2 regions of the Brevundimonas sp. Leaf280 genome follow, and region 2 is predicted to be linked to the other one. Evidence: predicted binding sites of a transcription regulator. Region 2 holds the regulator's gene; the other holds the start of a gene.

Region 1 (3,409 bases), on a different contig from region 2:
GTTCTGGTCGGCGTTGTCGCCCTTGACGTCGGCCAGGATCTTGGAGGCCTTCAGCAGGGCGATGCCGCCGCCCGGAACGATGCCTTCGTCAGCCGCGGCGCGCGTGGCGTTCAGGGCGTCGTCGACGCGGTCCTTCTTTTCCTTCACTTCGACTTCGGTCGAACCGCCGACGCGGAGAACCGCGACGCCGCCGGCCAGCTTGGCCAGACGTTCCTGCAGCTTTTCCTTGTCGTAGTCGGAAGTGGTGTCTTCGATCTGGCGCTTGATCTGGGCCACGCGGGCTTCGATCTCGTCCTTGCCGCCGACGCCTTCGACGATGGTGGTGTCGTCCTTGGTGATCGTGACCTTCTTGGCTTTGCCGAGCATGTCGATGGTGACGCTCTCAAGCTTGATGCCCAGGTCTTCCGAGATGACCTGGCCGCCCGTCAGGATGGCGATGTCTTCCAGCATGGCCTTGCGGCGATCGCCGAAGCCAGGAGCCTTGACGGCGGCGACGCGCAGGCCGCCACGCAGCTTGTTGACGACCAGGGTCGCCAGGGCTTCGCCTTCGATGTCCTCGGCGATGATCAGCAGCGGACGGCCCGACTGCACCACGGCTTCCAGGATCGGCAGCATGGCTTGCAGCGAGGTCAGCTTCTTCTCGAACAGCAGGATGAGCGGCTCTTCGAGTTGGGCCTCCATCTTGTCGGCGTTGGTGATGAAGTAGGGCGACAGGTAGCCGCGGTCGAACTGCATGCCTTCAACGACATCGACGGTGGTGTCGGCGGTCTTGGCTTCCTCGACGGTGATGACGCCCTCGTTGCCGACCTTGGCCATCGCCTGAGCAATCAGCTCACCGATTTCCGAGTCGCCGTTGGCCGAGATGGTGCCGACCTGAGCGATTTCCGAGTTGTTGGAGACCGGCTTGGAGTTCGACTTGATCTCTTCCAGCACCAGGCCGACGGCCTTGTCGATGCCGCGCTTCAGATCCATCGGGTTCATGCCGGCTGCGACGGCCTTGAGGCCCTCTTGCACGATGGCTTGAGCCAGAACGGTTGCGGTGGTGGTGCCGTCGCCCGCCTTGTCGTTCGTTTTCGAAGCGACTTCGCGGATCATCTGGGCGCCCATGTTCTCGAAGGCGTCTTCCAGCTCGATCTCTTTGGCGACCGACACGCCGTCCTTGGTCGAGCGCGGAGCGCCGAAGGACTTCTGGATCACGACGTTGCGGCCCTTGGGCCCCAGCGTCACCTTGACGGCGTTGGCGAGCACGTTGACGCCGCGCAGCATCTTGTCGCGCGCGTCGGTGTTGAAGTGTACGATTTTAGCGGCCATGCGGGCAGCTCCTATCTATATGGATTAATTGAAGAACTTCAGACGTCGGGTGCTCAGGACAGCACGCCCAGGACGTCGGATTCCTTCATGATGATCAGGTCGTCGCCGTCGATCTTCACTTCCGTACCCGACCACTTGCCGAACAGGATGCGGTCGCCGGCCTTCAGCTCCAGAGCGTTGACCTTGCCGGATTCGTCACGGACGCCAGGGCCGACGGAGACGACTTCGCCTTCCTGGGGCTTTTCCTTGGCGGTGTCGGGGATGATGATGCCACCCTTGGTCTTGGATTCTTCTTCAACGCGCTTGACCAGCACGCGGTCGCCGAGCGGACGGAACGCCATCGGACTTCTCCCTGTAAAACCCCCGGATCGGGGCGTTTTTGAAACGGTGTGCGGCATTCCCGCGATCGCCGTTTTGGCAGCCGACCAGCGAGAGTGCTAACGCGAGCGGGAGTTAGGCAGAGGCAGGGTCATCGTCAAGCGGCGGCGATGGATCGCCGCGCGAATTCTCGGTGACAAATGAACCGAAAATGAATGCCGGCCTCCGGGGTCGTTCAAACTGGGAGCGATAGAATGCCCTCAACGCTGGATGCCTTCCCACCCCGGAAACGCAGATCGGCAAGCAAACAAGGAGACCAAGATGTCCAAGCTGCTGAAGATTACTGCGGTCGCCGCCGCCCCCGTCGTGGCCCTGAGCCTGATGGCCGCTCCGGCTTCCGCCCAATCGCGCGATCGCGACAACACCGGTCGTAACGCCCTGATCGGCGCCGCGGTGGGCGGTTTGGCCGGCGCCATCTATGGCAACGGCGACGGCAGCTACATCGCGGGCGGTGCGCTTGCCGGCGCGGCGCTGGGCGCGGTGGCCTCCAACCGCGGCTCGGGCTGCGAATACTACCGCGGCGGCCAGTGCTACCGTAACCAAGGCCATTGGGAGCGCGAGCACGGCATCGACCGCAGCCGCTCGGGCTACGACTACCGCTACGACAGCCGCCGTTACGACTCGCGCTATGACCGCCGCGACTATCGCAATGATCGCGACTACCGCTACGACCGCCGCTGGTAAGCGTTTGACAGTTTAGATGACTGGAAGGGCCCGTCCGGCAAGGACGGGCCCCTTTCGCGTCAGCCCATCAGGCGGCGCATCAGGGCCGCCGTGGACGGATCCAGGTCCGCCGAGGGGCCGCCCGTGTCCAAGTCCTTCAGGATCGCCTTGGCCAGGACCTTGCCCAGTTCGACGCCCCATTGGTCGAAGCTGTTGATGTCCCAGATCACGCCCTCGACGAAGGTCTTGTGCTCATAGAGGGCCAGCAGCGCGCCCAGGGTCTCGGGCGTCAGCCGCTCCATGACGATGGCCGTCGACGGACGGTTGCCGGTAAAGGTGCGGTGGGACGCCAGACGCGTCGCCTCCTCCTCCGACAATCCTTGCGCCAACCCCTCGGCCTTGCCGGCCTCGGTCGTCTTGCCCAGCATCAGGGCCTGGCCCTGAGCCAGCGCATTCGACCAAAGCGGCGACTCCGGCGCGTCCTCATGAGTCTTGGCCACGATGACGAACTCGGCCGGGACGGTCTGCGGCCCTTGGTGGATCTGCTGGAAGAAGGCGTGCTGGCCGTTGGTGCCGGGCTCGCCGAAGACGACGGGGCAGGTCTGGCGCGTCACCGGCGTGCCGTCGCGGTGCACCCGCTTGCCGTTCGACTCCATCTCCAGCTGCTGCAGGAAGGACGGCAGGCGGCGCAGGGCGTGGGCGTAAGGGGCGACGGTGCGGGCGGGCCGGTTCAGGCCATCGACGTTGAACACCTGGGCCAGGGCCAGCAGGATCGGCGCGTTTCGCTCCAGCGGCGCCGAGACGAAATGCGCATCCATCTCCGCGGCGCCCGCCAGCATCCGTTCGAACACGTCCCAGCCCAGGGCGATGCCGCACGACAGGCTGACCGCCGACCACAGCGAATACCGCCCACCGACCCAGTCCCGGAAGGCGAAGGTCCGACCGCAGCCGAAGGCCGCCGCCTTCTCCGGCGCCGCCGTCACCCCGATGAAGTGTTTCGTCATCCCCTCGGCCGGCAGCGACGCCGCCAGCCAGGCTTTCGCCGCCTCGGCGTTTG
Region 2 (3,409 bases):
AGGTCGCAGGGGTTGGCGGCGTTGCAGGGCGGGCGGGTCGCCGGGCTGACTTGGATGCAGCGCTCGACCAACCGGGCTGAGGCGGCGGCGCCGATGGCTTCGCGACAGGGGACCTCGCTGATCGGCACCGGCTGAGCGGGCATGTCCGGTCCTTCGGGAATGCTGGCCTCGACGTCCCCGGCCGGTTTGGTCGCTTCCTTCTCCGCAGCCGCCGGCTTGGCGGGCGGGGCAGGCGGCGGAGCATCCGGCGCCAGTGGAACCGCGTCGATGACGTTGCTGCTTGCCGCAGTGTCTCTGGACGCAGGCTGATCGGCTGGATCAGCGCGCTGACATCCGGCCATCAACACAACGCAGGCGGCCATCGAAAGCCAGGGGGATCGACGCATCGACTTGTCTCCGGTCAGGACTGACCGGACGAGGATGCCCGTCCGCGCCCCGAGGTGAAACCCCCTATCGCTTCACCGCCGCCAAGGCCGCCTTCTGCAGGGCGAACAGTTCGGTGCAGCCGATCTCGGCTAGCGAAAAGAGCCGGTCGAACTCGGCGCGCGAGAAGCCGCGCTTCTCGCCGGTGGCCTGGACCTCGACGATCTGGCCGGAGCCGGTCAGGACGAAGTTCGAATCCGCCTCGGCCTCGGAATCCTCTTCGTAATCGAGGTCCAGCACCGGCACGCCGTCGCAGACGCCGCATGACACGGCCGCCACCTGATCCGTGATCGGGTCGGCCTTCAGCACGCCCTCGTCGCGCAGATAGTTCAGGGCCAGGCTCATGGCGACCCAGGCGCCGGTGATCGACGCCGTGCGGGTGCCGCCGTCGGCCTGGATGACGTCGCAGTCGATCAGCACCTGACGTTCGCCGAGCGCCTTCAGGTCCACCACGGCGCGCAGGGAGCGACCGATCAATCGCTGAATCTCTTGCGTGCGGCCCGACTGTTTGCCGGCGGCGGCTTCACGACGCCCGCGCGTGTGGGTGGCACGGGGCAGCATGCCGTATTCAGCGGTCACCCATCCCTGGCCCGTGTTGCGCATCCAGCCCGGCACCTTGTCCTCGATCGAGGCGGTCACCAGCACCTTGGTGTTGCCGAAGCTGATCAGGCACGAGCCCTCGGCATAGCGGTTGACGCCGGTCTCGATGGTCACGGGACGCAGTTGATCGTCGGTGCGTTGCGAATGGCGCATGGGAGGGATCCTTGGAAGTCTGACCTTGGAAGCTGTGGCGGCGGTGCTTATCCTGAAACCGTGAGCCTGTATGCCCCGAAAAACCCGCCGTTCGACGCCGGCCAGTCCCTCGCGGGTTTGGCGGGGCTGGATGCGCGGGCGCGCGACATCTTTCGTCGCATCGTGGAAAGCTATCTGGAGACAGGCGAGCCGGTCGGGTCGCGGACCCTGTCGTTGGGCGGCATCGCCCTGTCGCCTGCCTCGATCCGCAACACGATGCAGGATCTGACCCTTGCGGGCCTGCTGGCGGCGCCCCACACCTCGGCCGGGCGGATCCCGACCCATGCGGGCCTGCGCCTGTTCGTCGATGGCCTGCTGGAGGTCGGCGACCTGACCAAGGAAGAGCGTCGCGAGATCGACGGGCGGCTCGCCGGGCGCGGCCGGAACTTCGAGTCCGCCTTGGACGAGGCCTCGAACCTGCTGTCGGGCCTGGCCGGCGGCGCGGGCGTCGTATCGAGCCCGGTCCGTGATTCCGGCGTCAAACATGTCGAGTTCGTCGCCTTGGGCGGCGATCAGGCCCTGGCCGTCATCGTCGCTGACGACGGCACGGTCGAAAACCGCATCATGACCCTGTCGGCCGGCGTCACGCCTTCGACCCTGGTCGAGGCCTCCAACTTCCTGAACGCTCGCCTGCGCGGCCGCCCCTTCGCCGACGCCAAGCGAGAGATGACCCAGGAGTTGGAAATCGCACGGCGTGAACTGGACCAGACCGCCGCCCGCCTGGTCGAGGACGGATTCGCTGCGTGGTCCGGCGGCCAGGATCGCGAGCGCGCCCTGATCGTGCGGGGTCGCGCCAACCTGCTTCAGGACCGGGAAGGCTTGGCCGATCTGGAGCGGGTCCGCGTCCTTTTCGATGATCTGGAGCAGAAGGAACAGCTGATCGGCCTGCTGGACGGCGTCGATGCGGCCCAAGGCGTGCGCATTTTCATCGGCGCCGAGACACGGTTGTTTTCACTTTCGGGTTCCGCCGTGATCGCGGCGCCCTATATGAGCGGCCGACAGCGGGTTCTTGGCGCCATCGGCGTCATAGGCCCCGCAAGACTGAACTACGCCCGTGTCATTCCGTTGGTGGACTATACCGCCCGGGTGCTGGGCCGGATGCTGGATGGGAACGACAAGTGAGCGACAAGCCCCTTAACGACGAACTGAACGCCGTGGACGCCGACATGGCCGAGACCAACGCCGAACACGGCCTGGACGCCCATCCTTCAGACGATCTGGCGCCGCTGGACGCCGTGATCGCCGAGCGTGACGAATGGAAGGACCGCGCCCTGCGCGTCGCCGCCGAGATGGAGAATCTGAAGCGCCGTTCGGAGACGCAGCAGAACGACGCCCGCGCCTTCGCCATCCAGCGCTTCGCCAAGGACCTGCTGGGCGTCGCCGACAATCTGGAACGCGCCCTGATGGCTGCGCCCAAGGACGCCGAGGGCGCGACCGCCGGTCTGGTGACCGGGTTGGAACTGACGCAGAAGGCGCTGCTGCAAGCCTTCGACGCCAACGGCCTGAAGCGCGTCGCGCCCCAGGCCGGCGAGGCCTTCAACCCGCATCTGCACCAGGCGATGATGGAACAGCCCTCCGAGACCGTGCCCGGCGGATCGGTGATCCAGACCATGCAGTCCGGTTTTGAACTGTTCGGCCGCACCGTGCGCCCCGCAATGGTCGTCGTCGCCGCCAAGGGATCCGGCGCCCAGGCTCCCAACCCCTATGGCGCCGCCCCCGCCGCCGACGGTCAGGCCTTCGACGGCAAGGCCTGATCTAGGCTTTTTAGAGCTTTATCGAACGTCGCCAGCAGCTTGGACCAGCCGTCCTTGGCGTCTGGTTCCGAGTAGCTTGCGCGGTAATCCGCGTGGAAGCCATGCTGAGCGTCGGGATAGACGACGATCTGGCTGCCGGTCTGGCCGGCGCGGGCCAGGGCTTCGCGCATCCGTTCGACGCTGGCCAATGGGATGCCCTGATCCTTGCCGCCATACAGGCCGAGCACAGGCGCTTTCAGATCGTCAGCGATGTCGACCGGCCAAGGTTGGCCCGATGAGATCTGAACCGGCGTGGCGTCTGCGGCGGGCGCCAAGCGGCCGTACCAGGCCACACCCGCGCCGATCGCTGCGAAGCGGGCCGCCGCCTGCCACACCACCTTGCCGCCCCAGCAGTAGCCGGTGATGCCGACCTTGCCGTCCTTGGACCACGACTGCTGGCT

The links. Region 2 encodes HrcA, which represses chaperone genes, less so after heat shock. Its sites were predicted from a motif close to GTTAGCANTCNNNNNNNNNGANTGCTAAC; they were not measured.
Region 1: a site for HrcA is predicted at 1,725-1,753, ahead of groES (co-chaperone GroES). Genes of this name have one in related genera too.

Annotation. Positions count from the first base shown of each region.
Region 1 covers NZ_LMNC01000005.1:128,157-131,565, forward strand. Annotated here, with positions in the region: gene groL (chaperonin GroEL) at 1-1,311, opposite strand, end outside; gene groES (co-chaperone GroES) at 1,365-1,652, opposite strand; gene ASF31_RS10440 (hypothetical protein) at 1,951-2,373, shown strand; gene pgi (glucose-6-phosphate isomerase) at 2,433-3,409, opposite strand, start outside.
Region 2 covers NZ_LMNC01000004.1:25,045-28,453, reverse strand. Annotated here, with positions in the region: gene ASF31_RS08330 (hypothetical protein) at 1-386, opposite strand, end outside; gene rph (ribonuclease PH) at 451-1,176, opposite strand; gene hrcA (heat-inducible transcriptional repressor HrcA) at 1,243-2,337, shown strand; gene grpE (nucleotide exchange factor GrpE) at 2,382-2,969, shown strand; gene ASF31_RS08310 (dienelactone hydrolase family protein) at 2,945-3,409, opposite strand, start outside.